Regions from separate parts of the Streptomyces sp. NPDC001513 genome, predicted to be linked through region 2. Evidence: riboswitches for the same ligand, from Rfam matches in the RefSeq annotation. Region 2 holds a riboswitch; each other region holds the start of a gene.
What was found. Region 2 has a riboswitch for thiamine pyrophosphate ahead of thiC (phosphomethylpyrimidine synthase ThiC). Riboswitches for the same ligand answer to the same signal wherever they lie in the genome.
Positions count from the first base shown of each region.

Region 1: it holds a riboswitch for thiamine pyrophosphate, as region 2 does, so the genes downstream of both, ACFYZ4_RS19030 (thiamine ABC transporter substrate-binding protein) here and thiC (phosphomethylpyrimidine synthase ThiC) in region 2, are expected to answer to the same signal.
Region 3: it holds a riboswitch for thiamine pyrophosphate, as region 2 does, so the genes downstream of both, thiO (glycine oxidase ThiO) here and thiC (phosphomethylpyrimidine synthase ThiC) in region 2, are expected to answer to the same signal.

Region 1 is NZ_JBIAVU010000008.1:107,416-112,667, reverse strand. Features, by position in the region: gene frr (ribosome recycling factor) at 1-294, shown strand, start outside; gene ACFYZ4_RS19040 (phosphatidate cytidylyltransferase) at 294-1,367, shown strand; gene rlmN (23S rRNA (adenine(2503)-C(2))-methyltransferase RlmN) at 1,498-2,613, shown strand; TPP riboswitch at 2,672-2,781, shown strand; gene ACFYZ4_RS19030 (thiamine ABC transporter substrate-binding protein) at 2,867-3,949, shown strand; gene ACFYZ4_RS19025 (ABC transporter permease) at 4,045-5,252, shown strand, end outside.
Region 2 is NZ_JBIAVU010000011.1:137,884-143,135, reverse strand. Features, by position in the region: gene ACFYZ4_RS24920 (glycosyltransferase) at 1-919, shown strand, start outside; gene thiC (phosphomethylpyrimidine synthase ThiC) at 982-2,769, opposite strand; TPP riboswitch at 2,763-2,908, opposite strand; gene ACFYZ4_RS24910 (YibE/F family protein) at 2,981-4,408, shown strand; gene ACFYZ4_RS24905 (SsgA family sporulation/cell division regulator) at 4,419-4,868, opposite strand; gene ACFYZ4_RS24900 (IclR family transcriptional regulator) at 4,966-5,252, opposite strand, start outside.
Region 3 is NZ_JBIAVU010000003.1:201,197-206,448, reverse strand. Features, by position in the region: gene thiE (thiamine phosphate synthase) at 153-788, opposite strand; gene ACFYZ4_RS07470 (Rv2175c family DNA-binding protein) at 865-1,230, opposite strand; gene ACFYZ4_RS07465 (FAD-dependent oxidoreductase) at 1,345-2,580, opposite strand; TPP riboswitch at 2,662-2,773, shown strand; gene thiO (glycine oxidase ThiO) at 2,771-3,949, shown strand; gene thiS (sulfur carrier protein ThiS) at 3,946-4,158, shown strand; gene ACFYZ4_RS07450 (thiazole synthase) at 4,164-4,958, shown strand; gene pknB (Stk1 family PASTA domain-containing Ser/Thr kinase) at 5,149-5,252, shown strand, end outside.

The DNA.
Region 1 (5,252 bases), on a different contig from region 2:
GTCAACCCGAGCAACGACGGCAGCATCATCCGGGTGACCTTCCCCGAGCTGACGCAGGACCGCCGCAAGGAGTACATCAAGGTCGCCCGCACCAAGGCCGAGGACTCCAAGGTCTCCATCCGCGCCGTGCGCCGCAAGGCCAAGGACGCCCTCGACAAGCTCGTCAAGGACAAGGAAGCCGGCGAGGACGAGGTCCGTCGCGCGGAGAAGGAGCTCGACGACACCACCGCGAAGTACGTCGCGCAGGTGGACGAGCTCCTCAAGCACAAGGAAGCCGAGCTCCTCGAAGTCTGATGAACGACACTTCCTGGCAGCCGGAGCCGGTTCCGGCGGGTCCCGCATACGATGCGCAGGTGGGCCCGCACACTCGGCCCATGCCCATCGTGCCCGATGCCGCCGGCCGTGACTTCGACGACCGGGAAGCACGCGATCGGGGGGCCGCCCTGGACGGCGGCCCCCTCTTCCGCGCCGATACGCCGCCGCAGGAGCCCATGCCCAGCCCCCCGCCTCCGCATGCCCCGCAGCCGCAGGACGCCTCGCCGCCGCCCAAGAAGCGCGCGGGCCGGGACCTGCGTGCCGCCATAGGGGTCGGCGTCGGTCTCGGCGCGGTGATCTTCGCCTCGCTGCTCATCGTCAAGGCCGTCTTCGTCGGCGTCATCGTCGTCGCGGTCGTCGTGGGCCTGTGGGAGCTGACCTCCCGGCTGCAGGAGAAGAAGGACATCAAGGCCCCGCTGGTCCCGCTCGCGGTCGGCGGCGCGGCCATGGTCATCGCCGGGTACGTCCGGGGGGCCGAGGGCGCCTGGGTCGCCATGGCCCTGACCGTGCTGGCGGTCCTGGTGTGGCGGATGACCGAACCGCCCGAGGACTACCTCAAGGACGTCACGGCGGGCGCCTTCGCGGCGTTCTACGTGCCCTTCCTCGCCACCTTCGTCGCGATGCTGCTCACCGCCGACGACGGCCCCGAGCGCGTGATCACCTTCCTGCTCCTGACCGTGGTCAGCGACACCGGCGCCTACGCGGTCGGCTGGCGCTTCGGGAAGACCAAGCTCGCGCCGCGCATCAGCCCCGGAAAGACCCGCGAGGGACTCTTCGGCGCGGTGGCCTTCGCGATGGCGGCCGGCGCGCTGTGCATGGAGTTCCTGATCGAGGGCGGCGCCTGGTGGCAGGGCCTCCTGCTCGGCCTCGCGGTCGCGGTCAGCGCCACACTGGGCGACCTGGGCGAGTCCATGATCAAGCGGGACCTGGGCATCAAGGACATGGGCACCCTGCTGCCGGGCCATGGCGGCATCATGGACCGGCTCGATTCGCTGCTGCCGACCGCTCCCGTGGTGTGGCTGCTGCTCGCCGCCTTCGTCGGCACCGGCTGAGACAGGGCTCGGGTTATCCTGGAGGGCGCGCCGCGTGTACGCGGCGCGCCCTTTCCGTCTCGCGGCCGAGCCGCAGACCGGCCCTGCATGCGCGGGGTGACCCCCACCTCGTCGTACTGAGGAGTACCGCATGGCCCCCCGTCCTGTCCCGGGTGAGCTCACTTTTGTCGCCCCCCGCGGAGCGAAGCGGCCGCCCCGGCACCTCGCCGACATGACCCCGGCCGAGCGCCGTGAGGCGGTCGCCGCGATCGGCGAGAAGCCGTTCCGGGCCAAGCAGCTCTCCCAGCACTACTTCGCGCGCTACGCGCACGACCCGGCCGAGTGGACCGACATCCCGGCGGCTTCGCGGGAGAAGCTCCAGCAGGAGCTGCTGCCGGACCTGATGAACGTCATCCGGCACATCTCGTGCGACGACGACACCACCCGCAAGACCCTGTGGAAGCTGCACGACGGCACGCTCGTCGAGTCCGTGCTGATGCGCTACCCCGACCGGGTCACCATGTGCATCTCCTCGCAGGCCGGCTGCGGCATGAACTGCCCGTTCTGCGCCACCGGCCAGGCGGGCCTCGACCGCAACCTCTCCACCGCCGAGATCGTGCACCAGATCGTCGACGGCATGCGCGCGCTGCGCGACGGCGAGGTCCCCGGCGGCCCGGCGCGGCTGTCGAACATCGTCTTCATGGGCATGGGCGAGCCGCTCGCCAACTACAACCGCGTGGTCGGTGCCATCCGCCGGCTCACCGACCCCGAGCCCGACGGCCTCGGCCTGTCGCAGCGGGGCATCACCGTGTCCACCGTCGGCCTGGTCCCGGCCATGCTGCGGTTCGCCGACGAGGGCTTCAAGTGCCGTCTCGCCGTCTCGCTGCACGCGCCCGACGACGAGCTGCGCGACACGCTGGTCCCCGTGAACACCCGCTGGAACGTCCGCGAGGTGCTCGGCGCGGCCTGGGAGTACGCGGAGAAGTCCGGCCGCCGGATCTCCATCGAGTACGCCCTGATCCGCGACATCAACGACCAGGCCTGGCGTGGCGACCTGCTGGGCAAGCTGCTCAAGGGCAAGCGCGTCCACGTCAACCTGATCCCGCTGAACCCCACGCCCGGCTCGAAGTGGACCGCCTCGCGGCCCGAGGACGAGAAGGCCTTCGTGGAGGCCATCGCCCGCCACGGCGTGCCCGTGACCGTGCGTGACACCCGCGGCCAGGAGATCGACGGCGCGTGCGGCCAGCTCGCGGCCTCGGAGCGCTAGGTTCCGGTCAGCGGAGGTCATATTCGGCCACGGGGTACCCTGTGGCCGAACCAATTTCATATTCCGACAGGGGAGCGCCACAGCGCTGAGAGTGCGGTATCCGTCATCCGCAGACCCTCTGAACCTCGCCCCGGTCATTCGGGGTAGGAAGTTCGGTCACCACTCAAGCTGTTGCGCCCTGCCCGGCGTCCGCTCCCACAGAGCGCCGGACAGGGCCGCGTCTTCTCCTGGACATCCCAGGAGGAATTCACCAGTGAGCACCACCAAGAAGATCGCGGGCGCCGCGCTCGCGGCCGCGCTGGGCGTCACCACGCTGAGCGCATGCGGCGGCTCCGACGACAAGTCCGCGGGCACGACCGACAAGACCGTCACGCTCGTCTCCCACGACTCCTTCAACGTGACCGACACGGTCCTCAAGGAGTTCGAGCAGCAGAGCGGCTACACCGTCAAGGTGCTGAAGTCCGGCGACGCCGGCGCCGCCCTGAACCAGGAGATCCTCACCAAGGGCTCCCCGCGCGGCGACGTGTTCTTCGGCGTCGACAACACCCTGCTCTCGCGCGCCCTCGACAACGGCATCTTCACGCCGTACGAGGCCAAGGGCCTGGACGCGGTCAAGCCCGAGTACGTGCTCGACAAGGAGCACCGGGTCACCCCCATCGACTCCGGCGACATCTGCGTCAACTACGACAAGGCCTACTTCGCCGACAAGAAGATCGCCCCGCCGCAGACGCTGGACGACCTGGTCAAGCCCGAGTACAAGGACCTGCTGGTCACCGAGAACGCCGCGACCTCCTCGCCCGGCCTCGGCTTCCTGCTCGCCTCCGTCGGCAAGTACGGCGAGGACGGCTGGAAGGACTACTGGAGCAAGCTCAAGGCCAACGGCGTCGAGGTCGTCGACGGCTGGGAGCAGGCCTACAACGAGCGGTTCTCCGGCTCCGCGGGCGGCAAGAAGGCCAAGGGCGACCGCCCGCTGGTCGTCTCCTACGCCTCCAGCCCGCCGGTCGAGGTGCTGTACGGCGAGCCGCAGCCGGCCGAGGCCCCCACGGGCGTCGCCACCGGCACCTGCTTCCGCCAGGTCGAGTTCGCCGGCCTGCTCAAGGGCGCGAAGAACGAGGCGGGCGGCAAGGCCCTCGTGGACTTCCTGATCAGCAAGAAGTTCCAGGAGGACATGCCGCTCCAGATGTTCGTGAACCCGGTGACGAAGGACGCTTCCCTGCCGGAGCTGTTCACCAAGCACGGAGTGGTGGTCGAGAAGCCGGAGAACGTGGCTCCCGAGACCATCGCCAAGAACCGTGAGCAGTGGGTCAAGGCATGGACCTCGCTCGTCGTGAAGTAAGCGGTACCAAGGGGTCGGGCGCGGCGTCGGGGGGCGCCGCGCCGGGCCCCGGCCCCCGCGAGGGCGGCCGGGCGACCGCCGTCCGGCTCGCCCTGATGGCCGTGCCCCTGGCCTTCTTCGGGCTGTTCTTCGCCTACCCGGTCGCCGCGATCGTCGGCCGCGGCCTCAAGACCGACGAGGGCTGGCAGTTCGGCCGGATCGGCGAGGTGCTGAGCCGGCCCGACATCGCCGACGTGCTGTGGTTCACCACCTGGCAGGCGCTCGCCTCCACCGCGCTCACGCTGCTGATCGCACTCCCCGGCGCGTACGTCTTCGCGCGCTTCGAGTTCCCCGGCAAGCAGCTGCTGCGGGCCGTGGTCACCGTTCCCTTCGTACTGCCGACCGTGGTCGTCGGCACCGCCTTCCTCGCCCTGCTGGGGCGCGGCGGGCTGATGGACGAAACGATGGGGGTCCGGCTCGACACCACCGTCTGGGCGATCCTCCTCGCGCACGTCTTCTTCAACTACGCGGTCGTCGTCCGCACGGTCGGCGGGCTGTGGGCCCAGCTGGACCCGCGCCAGGAGGAGGCCGCCCGGGTGCTGGGCGCCGGCCGGTTCGCCGCCTGGCGGCGCGTGACCCTGCCCGCGCTGGTTCCGTCGGTGGCCGCCGCCTCGCTGATGGTCTTCCTGTTCACCTTCAGCTCCTTCGGCGTCGTACTGATCCTGGGCGGGCCCGCGTACTCCACCCTGGAGGTGGAGGTCTACCGGCAGACCGCGCAGCTCCTGGACCTGCCGACGGCCGCCGTGCTGACGATGGTGCAGTTCGCGGCGATCGGCGGGATCCTCGCCGTGCACGCCCGGACCGTGCGCCGACGGGAGACCGCACTGCGGCTGGTGGACCCGGGCCGGACCACGCACCGGCCGCGCGGCTGGGCGCAGCGCACGCTGCTGGGCGCGGTGCTGCTGACCGTGGCGCTGCTGATCGTGCTCCCGCTGGGCGTGCTGGTCGAGCGGTCCTTCGACGCCCCCGGCGGATACGGCCTCGGCTTCTACCGCGCGCTCCAGGACGCGGGCGCCGGCGGCGGAACCTTCCTGGTGCCGCCGCTGGAGGCGATCGGGAACTCCCTGCGGTACGCGCTCGCCGCCACCGCGATCGCCCTGTTCATCGGGGGACTCGCGGCCGCCGCGCTGACCCGGCGCGCGGGCCGCTTCGTACGCGGCTTCGACGCGCTGCTGATGCTGCCCCTCGGGGTGTCCGCCGTGACGGTGGGCTTCGGCTTCCTGATCACCCTCGACAAGCCGCCGCTGGACCTGCGGACCTCGTG
Region 2 (5,252 bases):
GGGATTCGACGGCAGCCGCGGCGAGGCGATCGAGCTCGCCCGCTCCTGTGCGGACTACCTGCTGTTCATCGACGCCGACGACGTGATGCGGGTCCGGCCCGGGTTCCGGATGCCGGACCTCACCCTCGACGCGTACCGCCTCGCCGTGCACCACGAGCCCGTCGTCCACTGGCGGCCCGCCCTCGTCTCCACCCGATTGCCGTGGACATACGTCGGCGTACTCCACGAGTACCTCGATTGCGAAGCCCGGTACAGCCAGGGAGTGCTCGACGGCCTCGACATCCTCGTCGTCGGCGGCGGGGCGCGCCTGCGGGAAGGCGGCGAGCGGGAGAAGTACCTGCACGACGCGGGGATCCTCGAACAAGGGCTGGCCGAGGAACCGGACAATGCCCGCTACGCGTTCTATCTGGCGCAGAGCTGGCGCGACGCGGGAGAAGCGGAGAAGTCCCTCGCCGCCTACGACCTCCGCGCGGGCATGGCCGGATTCGCCGAGGAAGCCTTCTGCGCCCGGCTCTACGCGGCGCGGCTCGCGGCCCGCCTCGGGAGACCTGCGGCCGAGGTGACGGACCGCTACCTGCGCGCCCACGAGAGCCGGCCCTCGCGGGCCGAGCCGCTCGGCGATCTGGCCCGCATCTGCCGCAACGACGGCCGCTGGCCCCTGGCGTACATGTTCGCCCGGCAGGCCGTACGGATCCCCCGCCCCGACGACGTCCTGTTCGTCGAGTTCGACTGGCACGAGTGGCGCGCCCTCGACGAACTCGCCGTGGCCGCCTACTGGGTCGGCGAGTACCAGGAGTCGCTGGACTGCTGCGAACGGCTCCTCGCGGGCGACGCCCTCCCCGACGAGCACCGGGACCGGGTCCTCGCCAACCTCGGTTTCGCCCGGCGCAAGGTGGACCCGTACCTCGTGGTCGCCTGAAACGGCAGGCGCCGCCCCGGCCCGACAGGCCTTGGAGCGGCGCCCTCCGGTCGTACGTCGCGTCAGTCGGCCAGCGGCAGGTAGACGCGGTTGCCCGAGGCCGCGAACTCGGCGGACTTCTCCGCCATGCCCGCCTGGATCTCGTCGGCCTTCAGGTCACCGCCGTGCTCGCGGCGGATGTCCTGCGAGATCTTCATCGAGCAGAACTTCGGACCGCACATGGAGCAGAAGTGCGCGGTCTTGGCCGGCTCGGCGGGCAGCGTCTCGTCGTGGAACTCACGGGCCGTGACCGGGTCGAGGGCCAGGTTGAACTGGTCCTCCCAGCGGAACTCGAACCGCGCGTCCGACAGCGCGTCGTCCCACTCCTGGGCGCCGGGGTGCCCCTTGGCCAGGTCGGCGGCGTGCGCCGCGATCTTGTACGTGATGACGCCGGTCTTCACGTCGTCGCGGTTGGGCAGGCCCAGGTGCTCCTTGGGCGTGACGTAGCAGAGCATCGCGGTGCCCCACCAGGCGATCATCGCGGCGCCGATGCCCGAGGTGATGTGGTCGTACGCGGGAGCGACGTCCGTGGTCAGCGGGCCGAGCGTGTAGAACGGCGCCTCCTCGCAGATCTCCTGCTGGAGGTCGATGTTCTCCTTGATCTTGTGCATCGGGACGTGGCCCGGGCCCTCGATCATCGTCTGGACGTTGTGCCGCTTGGCGATCGTGTTGAGCTCGCCCAGCGTCTTCAGCTCGGCGAACTGGGCCGCGTCGTTGGCGTCCGCGATGGAGCCGGGGCGCAGGCCGTCGCCCAGCGAGTACGTGACGTCGTACGTCGCGAGGATCTCGCAGAGCTCCTCGAAGTTCGTGTAGAGGAAGTTCTCCTTGTGGTGCGCGAGGCACCACGCGGCCATGATCGAGCCGCCGCGCGAGACGATGCCGGTCTTGCGGCGGGCGGTCAGCGGCACGTAGGGCAGCAGCACGCCGGCGTGGACCGTCATGTAGTCGACGCCCTGCTCGGCCTGCTCGATGACCGTGTCCTTGTAGATCTCCCAGGTCAGGTCCTCGGCGCGGCCGTCGACCTTCTCCAGCGCCTGGTAGAGCGGCACGGTGCCGATCGGGACGGGGGAGTTGCGCAGCACCCACTCGCGGGTGGTGTGGATGTTGCGGCCCGTCGAGAGGTCCATGACCGTGTCGGCGCCCCACTTGGTCGCCCAGGTCATCTTGTCGACCTCCTCCTCGATGGAGGAGGTGACCGCGGAGTTGCCGATGTTGGCGTTGACCTTCACCAGGAACCGCTTGCCGATGATCATCGGCTCGATCTCGGGGTGGTTCACGTTCGCGGGAAGCACCGCGCGACCTGCGGCGATCTCCTCGCGGACGACCTCGGGGGAGACGTTCTCGCGGATCGCGACGTACTCCATCTCCGGGGTGATCTCGCCCCGGCGGGCGTACGCGAGCTGCGTGACGGCGGCGCCGCCACGGCCCCGGCGGGGCTGGCGCGGGCGGCCCGGGAAGACCGCGTCGAGGTTCTTGAGGCCACCGCGCGGCGAGGTGTGCTTGATGCCGTCGTCCTCGGGGCGCACGGGACGGCCCGCGTACTCCTCGGTGTCGCCGCGGCCGATGATCCAGTTCTCGCGCAGCGGGGCGAGGCCCCGGCGGACGTCGGTCTCGATCTGCGGGTCGGTGTACGGACCGGACGTGTCGTAGAGCGTCACGTCCTTGCCGTTGGTGAGGTGGACCTGGCGGACCGGCACCCGGATGTCGGGGCGGGAGCCCGCGACGTAGCCCTTGTGCCAGCCGGGCTGGCGCTCGGTCTGGCCGTCGGCGTCCTGGCTGACGGCAGGCGTGCGTGCGTCCTGAATGGTCATGAGACCTATCTCCCTACGCCGGCATTACCCGGTAACAGGTTCGGCGGTCGACGCAGCCTCCTCCCGTACGCATCCGTGATGCGCGTACGGTGATCAGCGTCCTCTCAGCCCGGTGCTCCGAGCTCCCGCGTTGTGCAAAGGTGCCCCCACGCTAGCGTCATCCATGGCGTGCTGAACAGTGGGCCCCCTCATCTCTTGCGATGATCTGCTGGTGACGCCCTCGCCGCAGCCCCCCACCGAGCCCACAGAGCCCCACGGCCACAACGGCCACGAGCACCACGGCTCCGGGCACTCCGCAGAGCACTCGTCCGGGCCGTCCGCCGGTCACTCCGGCGGTCACTCCGGCGGCCATGCCCACAGCCACGGCCACGGTCCGGCGGCCCCCGTCTCGAAGCACCTGCGCAAGGTCATCGCGGCCGTACTGATCCCCTTCGCCACCGCCGTCTTCATCGGCATGGTGGTGCTCTGGCCGGGCGGCGCCCCCTCCCACGAGCGCACGGGGGTGGGCTTCGACCGCCAGACCCAGCAGGGCAAGGTCGTCTCCCTCGAACAGGTCGACTGCAAGTCCGTGAACGCCGCGCAGGTACCGCCGACCGCCGACCCCACCACGCCCGAGGGCCGCGAGGCCCAGGCGGCGCAGACCGGCGAGTGCAAGAAGGCCACCATCGAGGTCGGCACCGGCCCGGACAAGGGCCGCACCTTCGTGGAGATCGTCCAGCCGGGTGCGCCACGGCAGTTGACGGACGGCCAGGAGGTGGTCGTGGCGTACGCGCCGGACGCGCCCCAGGACCTCCAATACTCCGTGATCGACGTGAACCGCAAGATCCCCCTGGCGGTGCTGGCCGGCATCTTCGCGGTTTCGGTCGTCCTCGTCGGGCGGATGCGCGGCCTGTTCGCCCTGATCGCGCTGATCGTCAGCTTCGGCGTGCTGACCCTCTTCATCCTCCCGGCCATCCTGCAGGGTTCGAACCCGCTCGTGGTCGCGGTGATCGGGGCGAGCGCCATCATGCTGATCGCGCTCTACATGTGCCACGGCCTGACCGCCCGCACCTCGGTCGCCGTCCTCGGCACCCTCGCCTCGCTGCTGCTGATCGGCCTGCTGGGCTCGGTGTTCATCGACTGGGCGTCCCTCACCGGCAACACGGACGACAACACCGGGCTGATCCACGGGCTCTACCCGGACATCGACATGAGCGGTCTGCTGCTCGCAAGCGTGATCATCGGATCGCTGGGCGTGCTCGACGATGTGACGGTCACCCAGACCTCGGCGGTCTGGGAACTGCACGCGGCGGACCCCTCGATGGGGCCGCGCGGCCTGTACCGGGCGGCGATCCGGATCGGCCGCGACCACATCGCCTCGGTGGTCAACACCCTGGTGCTGGCCTACGCGGGTGCCGCGCTGCCGCTGCTCCTGCTGTTCTCCATCGCGAACAGCAGCATGGGGTCGGTGGCGAACAGCGAGCTGGTCGCGGTGGAGATCGTACGGACCCTCGTGGGCTCGATCGGACTGGTGGCCTCGGTCCCCGTGACGACGGCGCTGGCCTCGCTGGTGGTTTCCGCCGACCGGCCGGGATCCCCGGACGTCGCGCCGGCCTCGGGACCGGTCCGCGGCGGCCGGGGCCGGCGGCGCAAGCGCTGAGGGTCGGGCGTCAGCCGGCGTTCTGCTCGTTCTGCTTCGACTCGGCCAGGATCTTGCCGAGCGCCTCGTCGAGGTTCTCCTCGAAGTCGCCCAGGTTGCGCTCCTGTCCGAGCGGTACGAGCCGGTCGGTGCGGTCGAGGAACGCGACGAGCGGCGCCGCGCTGGCGCGGAACAGGGCCCTGTCGCCGCCGACCTGCAGCCGGATGTGGACGTCGGACAGGTCTTCCGGAGTGGTGGGGGCGATGTGCACATCGCCGTCACCGCACGGCTTGTTGATGCCGTCGAGGAGGAGCTCCCGGCCGAACGCCCAGGTCACGGGCGCGTCTCCGGGAAGGTGGAAGGTCAGCCGGACCGCGTAGGGATCACGGGCGTCGTACCGGAGTTCCACCGGAATCCTGAACGAGAGCTCCTCGGAAACGAGGAAACTCATCATGACCTCTGCCTGTACCGACTCGCGCATTGCCTACCCCGCTGTAGTGGAAGTGGCCAGGAATGATCCCCCAGGCTCCTCTTGACAAGAGTGGTGGAAGCGCTAGCAGATCACAAGGAGTGAGTTTTCAGATACTGATAGAGAACGAGAGGGTGCTCAACAGCGCGCCTACTTCACTCCGTAGCCGATCGACTACATAGAGCAATCGATCTTCCTGGTGCAAGGGGAGAGAAATCGCCATGGTTGCGGCGGTATCGCCCGCTGTGATGGGGATGGCCGCACAGACTGTGCCAAGTGCATATTCCTGGCGTTCGGTTACTGGCTGCATTCGCCCGAGGGCCCCGATCCGGTACTCCAGGGACCGGAGATCCCGCACGGTATAAGCGGTGATCGGCTCAACCGGATGACGGTCGT
Region 3 (5,252 bases), on a different contig from region 2:
GGTTAGACGCGGCCGGCCGGTCACCGAAGCGCTGTCCGCCTTTTGGACACGTTTTTGGACACCTGGAGGGCGGGGTCTGGTCAAGCGGGGGTACGAGGCGCTAGGCCCTCGTCCTGCACCCTCCGCTCGCCCTGTGTCCGGGCGGACAGGACTCAGCCGAGCCGGGCCCGGACGCGCTTGGCGAGCTCCGCGGCGGCCGCACCGGGGTCGGTGGCCTCGGTGAGGGCGCGGACGACCACGACGCGGGTGGCGCCGGCGTCCAGCACCTCGTCCAGGTTCGTGCTGTCGATGCCGCCGATGGCGAACCAGGGGCGGTCCTGCTCCAGCGAGGCCGCGTACCGGACCAGCCCCAGGCCGGGGGCGTGGCGGCCGGGCTTGGTGGGCGTGGGCCAGCAGGGGCCGGTGCAGAAGTAGTCCACGCCGGGCTCGGCGACGGCCGCGTCGACCTCGTCCTCGGCATGGCAGGAACGGCCGATCAGCACCCCCTCGCCGAGGATGGCGCGGGCCGCGGGGACGGGGATGTCGCCCTGGCCGAGGTGCAGGACGTCGGAGCCGATGGCGTGGGCGACGTCGGCGCGGTCGTTCACGGCGAGGAGCTTGCCGTGGCGGCGTGCGGCCTCGGCGAACACGCGGAGGTGTTCGAGTTCCTCCCCCGCCTCCATGCCCTTGTCCCGGAGCTGGACGATGTCCACGCCTCCGGCCAGGACGGCGTCGAGGAACTCGGGGAGGTCACCCTGCCGCTTGCGGGCGTCCGTGCAGAGGTAGAGCCGGGCGTCGGACAGCTGCATGGGTGAACCCCCCGTGGTGGAGGCGGTGTACGGGCGCGGCGCCCGTACACCGCGGTGGAGCGAGCTGCGGATCAGGTCAGAGGGCGAGCGCCTGAGCGCGGCGCTTCACCTCCGTGCCGCGATTCTCGCTCAGCGCCTGCACGGGCGTGCCGGGCAGGGTCGGATCCTCGGTGAAGAGCCACTCCAGGATCTCCTCGTCGGTGAAGCGGTCGTCGCGCAGCACGGTCAGCAAGCCGACCAGGCCCTTGACGACCTTGTCACCGTCGATGAAGGGAGCCGGTACCTGCAGGGCGCGGTTCTCGCCCCGGCGTACGGCGATGAGCTGCCCTTCCTTCACCATCTGGCGGACCCGCGTCACCTCGACGTTCAGCATCTCCGCGATGTCGGGGAGGTGCAGCCACGAGGGGACAAGGGCATCGATCTTTGCGTCAATCTGGGTCACGGAGACAAGCCTGCCATCTCGGCTCCGCCGCCGGTACCTGGGCAGCCCCGTACGGGTCGCCGCCCGCTCCGGGGCTCCGCCCCGGACCCCGGTGCGGGCGGAGCCCCGGAGCCGTCAGGCGGTGGCCGACTTCAAGGGCGTGGCGGGGTCCGCGACCTTGGACGGGTCCAGGGGCACCGCCGCCTCGATGAGCTTCCGGCCCTGGGCCACGTCCCGGGGGCGGCCCACCGCCAGGACCGCGACCAGGGCGCCGGCCCGCAGCCAGCACACCGACCAGGCCGCTCCGGCCGGGTCGCCGCGCCAGAGGAGGGTGTCGGCCCCGCCGTGGTGCCCGGCGTACTGCACGAAGCGCCCGAACTGCTCCGACCAGAAGTACGGCACCGGGTCGTAGACCTCGCCCGCCGCCCCGGCCGCCCCGGCTCCGGCCAGGATGTTCGCCGCGACCGTCCGCGGCCCCTGGAGCGCGTTGTCCCAGTGGTGGACGAGCAGCCGCTTCCCGTACCGCCCGGACGGGAAGGAGGCGCAGTCGCCGACGGCGTACACCCCGGGCAGGGAGGTACGCAGGTGGGCGTCGGCGGTGACCGAGCCGTCGGGGCCCCGTTCCACCCCGGTCCCGGCCAGCCATCCGGTGGCGGGCCGGGCGCCGATGCCCACGACGACCGCGCCGGCCGGCAGGGTCCGCCCGTCCGCGAGCAGGACCCGCCCCTCCTCGATCCCGGCCACCTTCGCGCCGGTGATCAGCTCGGCGCCGGCCTCCCCGTACCAGCGGGCCATCGGCTCGGCGACCTCGGCGGGCAGCGCCCCCGCCAGCACCCGGTCCGCCGCCTCGACCACGGTCACCGCGCAGCCCGCCTCACGGGCCGCGGTGGCGAACTCGGCGCCGATCCAGCCCGCCCCGACGACCACCGTCGAGGGCGCCGCCGCCAGGACCGGGCGCAGCCGTGCCGCGTCGTCCAGGGTGCGCAGCAGGTGGACGCCGGGGACGCCCTCGGTGCCGGGCAGGGTCAGCGGCTCGGCGCCGGTCGCCAGCACGAGGACCCCGTACGGGACCGGGCCGGCCTCGGTGTCCAGCTCGCGGTCGGCGGCCCGCAGTCCGGTGACCTCGGTGCCGAGCCGCAGCTCGATGCCGAGCCCCTCGAAGTCCACGTCGAAGGCGGAGTCCTCGGCCTTGCCGAGCAGGACCGCCTTGGACAGCGGGGGGCGGTCGTAGGGCTGGTGGGGTTCGGCTCCCAGCAGGGTCAGGGGGCCGTCGAAGCCCTGCTCGCGCAGGGCGACCGCGGTCTGCACCCCGGCCATTCCGGCGCCGACGATCACGACGCCGCGCTGATTGTGTTCCGTCTGCTCGCTCACCCGGCCACCCTAGTCATCTGACGCTCCGTCAGGAATAGGTGCCGCCTTACCGGCCGTCCACGGCCGGGTTAGTCTGGCCACCGTACCTATCGCGGGAGTCCGGCGCACCGGGCTGAGAGGGAGGCTGGCCGGCCTCCGACCGTACGAACCTGATCCGGGTCATGCCGGCGAAGGGAGGGGCTGGACGCCCATGCACTCATCCCGAACATCTCGGAAGGGATCCGACGTCCTCGTCATCGGGGGCGGGATCATCGGCCTGGTCACCGCCTGGCGGGCCGCGGCGCGCGGACTGCGCACCGTACTCGCCGACCCGGCGCCCGGCGGCGGCGCCGCCCAGGTCGCGGCCGGCATGCTCGCCCCCGTCACCGAACTGCACTACGGCGAGGAAGCTCTGCTGGGCCTCGGCCTCGCCTCCGCCGCCCGCTATCCCGAGTTCGCCGCCGAGCTCGCCGACGCGAGCGGCGGCATCGACATCGGCTTCCGCACCTGCGGCACCCTCGCCGTCGCCCTCGACGCCGACGACCGCCTCCACCTGCGGGAACTGCACGCGCTCCAGCGCCGCTGCGGCCTGGAGTCCGAGTGGCTCACCGGCCGCGAGTGCCGCCGCCTGGAGCCCATGCTCGCCCCGGGCGTACGCGGCGGCCTGCGCGTGGACGGCGACCACCAGGTCGACCCGCGCCGGCTCGCGGCCGCCCTGCTCGCCGCCTGCGAGCGGGCCGGCGTGATCATCCACCGGGCTGCGGTGGAACGGCTGCTGGTCACCGCCGACCGGGCGGCCGGTGCCGCGCTCGACGACGGTACGGAGCTGCGCGCCGGCCAGGTGGTGCTGGCGGCGGGCTCGCTCAGCGGCCGGCTGGCGGGCGTACCGGCGGAGGTGGTGCCTCCCGTACGGCCGGTCAAGGGACAGGTCCTGCGGCTGTCGGTGCCCCCGGCCTACGCGCCGTTCCTCTCCCGGACCGTCCGGGCGGTCGTCCGCGGCAGCCACGTCTACCTGGTGCCGCGCGAGAACGGCGAGCTCGTCGTCGGCGCCACCAGCGAGGAACTCGGCTGGGACACCACGGTCACCGCGGGCGGGGTCTACGAACTCCTGCGCGACGCCCACGAACTGGTTCCCGGCATCACCGAACTCCCCCTCACCGAGACCCGGGCGGGGCTGCGCCCCGGCTCGCCCGACAACGCCCCGCTGCTCGGCCCGACCGACCTGCCGGGCCTGCACCTGGCCACCGGGCACTACCGCAACGGGGTGCTGCTGACCCCGCTCACCGGTGAGGTGCTCGCCGAGCTGCTGGCCACCGGCGAACTTCCGGAGATCGCGCGCCCCTTCAGCCCCCGCCGGTTCTCCGCCGCACGTCAGGAGTCGTACGCATGAGCCTCCCCGTATCCGTCTCCGTCAACGGCGAGCCGCGCGAGCTCGCGGCCGGCACCACGCTCGACACGGTGGTCGCCACCCTGACCGCGGCCCCCTCCGGCGTCGCCGCGGCCCTCAACGAGACCGTGGTCCCGCGCGGGCAGTGGCCGGCCACGCCGGTGGGCGACGGCGACCGGGTCGAAATCCTCACCGCGGTCCAGGGGGGCTGAGCGGCATGGCCGACGACCTCCTCACCCTGGGCGGCCGGACCTTCTCCTCCCGCCTGATCATGGGCACGGGCGGGGCCCCGAGCCTGGACGTGCTGGAACGCTCCCTGGTCGCGTCCGGCACCGAACTCACCACGGTCGCGATGCGGCGCCTCGACCCCACGGTCCAGGGCTCCGTCCTCTCCGTCCTGACCCGGCTCGGCATCGCGGTCCTGCCCAACACGGCGGGCTGCTTCACGGCGGGCGAGGCCGTGCTCACGGCCCGGCTGGCCCGGGAGGCGCTGGGCACGGACTGGATCAAGCTGGAGGTGGTCGCGGACGAGCGGACCCTCCTGCCGGACGGCGTCGAGCTGCTGGACGCCGCCGAGATCCTGGTGGACGAGGGCTTCACGGTCCTCCCCTACACGAACGACGACCCGGTGCTCGCGCGGAAGCTGGAGGACGTGGGCTGCGCGGCGATCATGCCGCTCGGGTCCCCCATCGGCTCGGGAATGGGCATCCGCAACCCGCACAACTTCGAGCTGATCGCGGAGCGGGCGTCGGTGCCGGTCATCCTGGACGCGGGCGCGGGCACGGCGTCGGACGCCGCCCTCGCGATGGAACTGGGCTGCGCGGCGGTGATGCTGGCCTCCGCGGTGACGCGGGCGCAGGAGCCGGTGCTGATGGCGTCCGCCATGCGGGACGCCGTCTCGGCGGGGCGGCTCGCGTTTCGCGCGGGGCGCATTCCGCAACGCCGCTTCGCCGAAGCCTCCTCTCCTGCGGAGGGCCGCGCCGACCTGGACCCCGAACGCCCGGCGTTCTGACCCGCAGGTCCGCTCCCGGGGCTCCGCCCCGGACCCCTTACGGCGCTCCGCGCCCGCGCCTCAAACGCCGGCGGGGCTGTGTTCAGCCCCGCCGGCGTTCGAGGCGGCTCAGGCGGTCCGGACGTCACAGCTGCGCTGCAAGGCGGACCACCCAGGCGGGGGAGTCGCGGCGCCCCAATAGACTCGCGGCGTGGATACGACCCTGGATGACCCCCTCGTCGGGCGCGTGCTCGACGGCCGCTACCGCATCGACGCCCGCATCGCGGCCGGCGGCATGGCCACGGTCTACCGGGC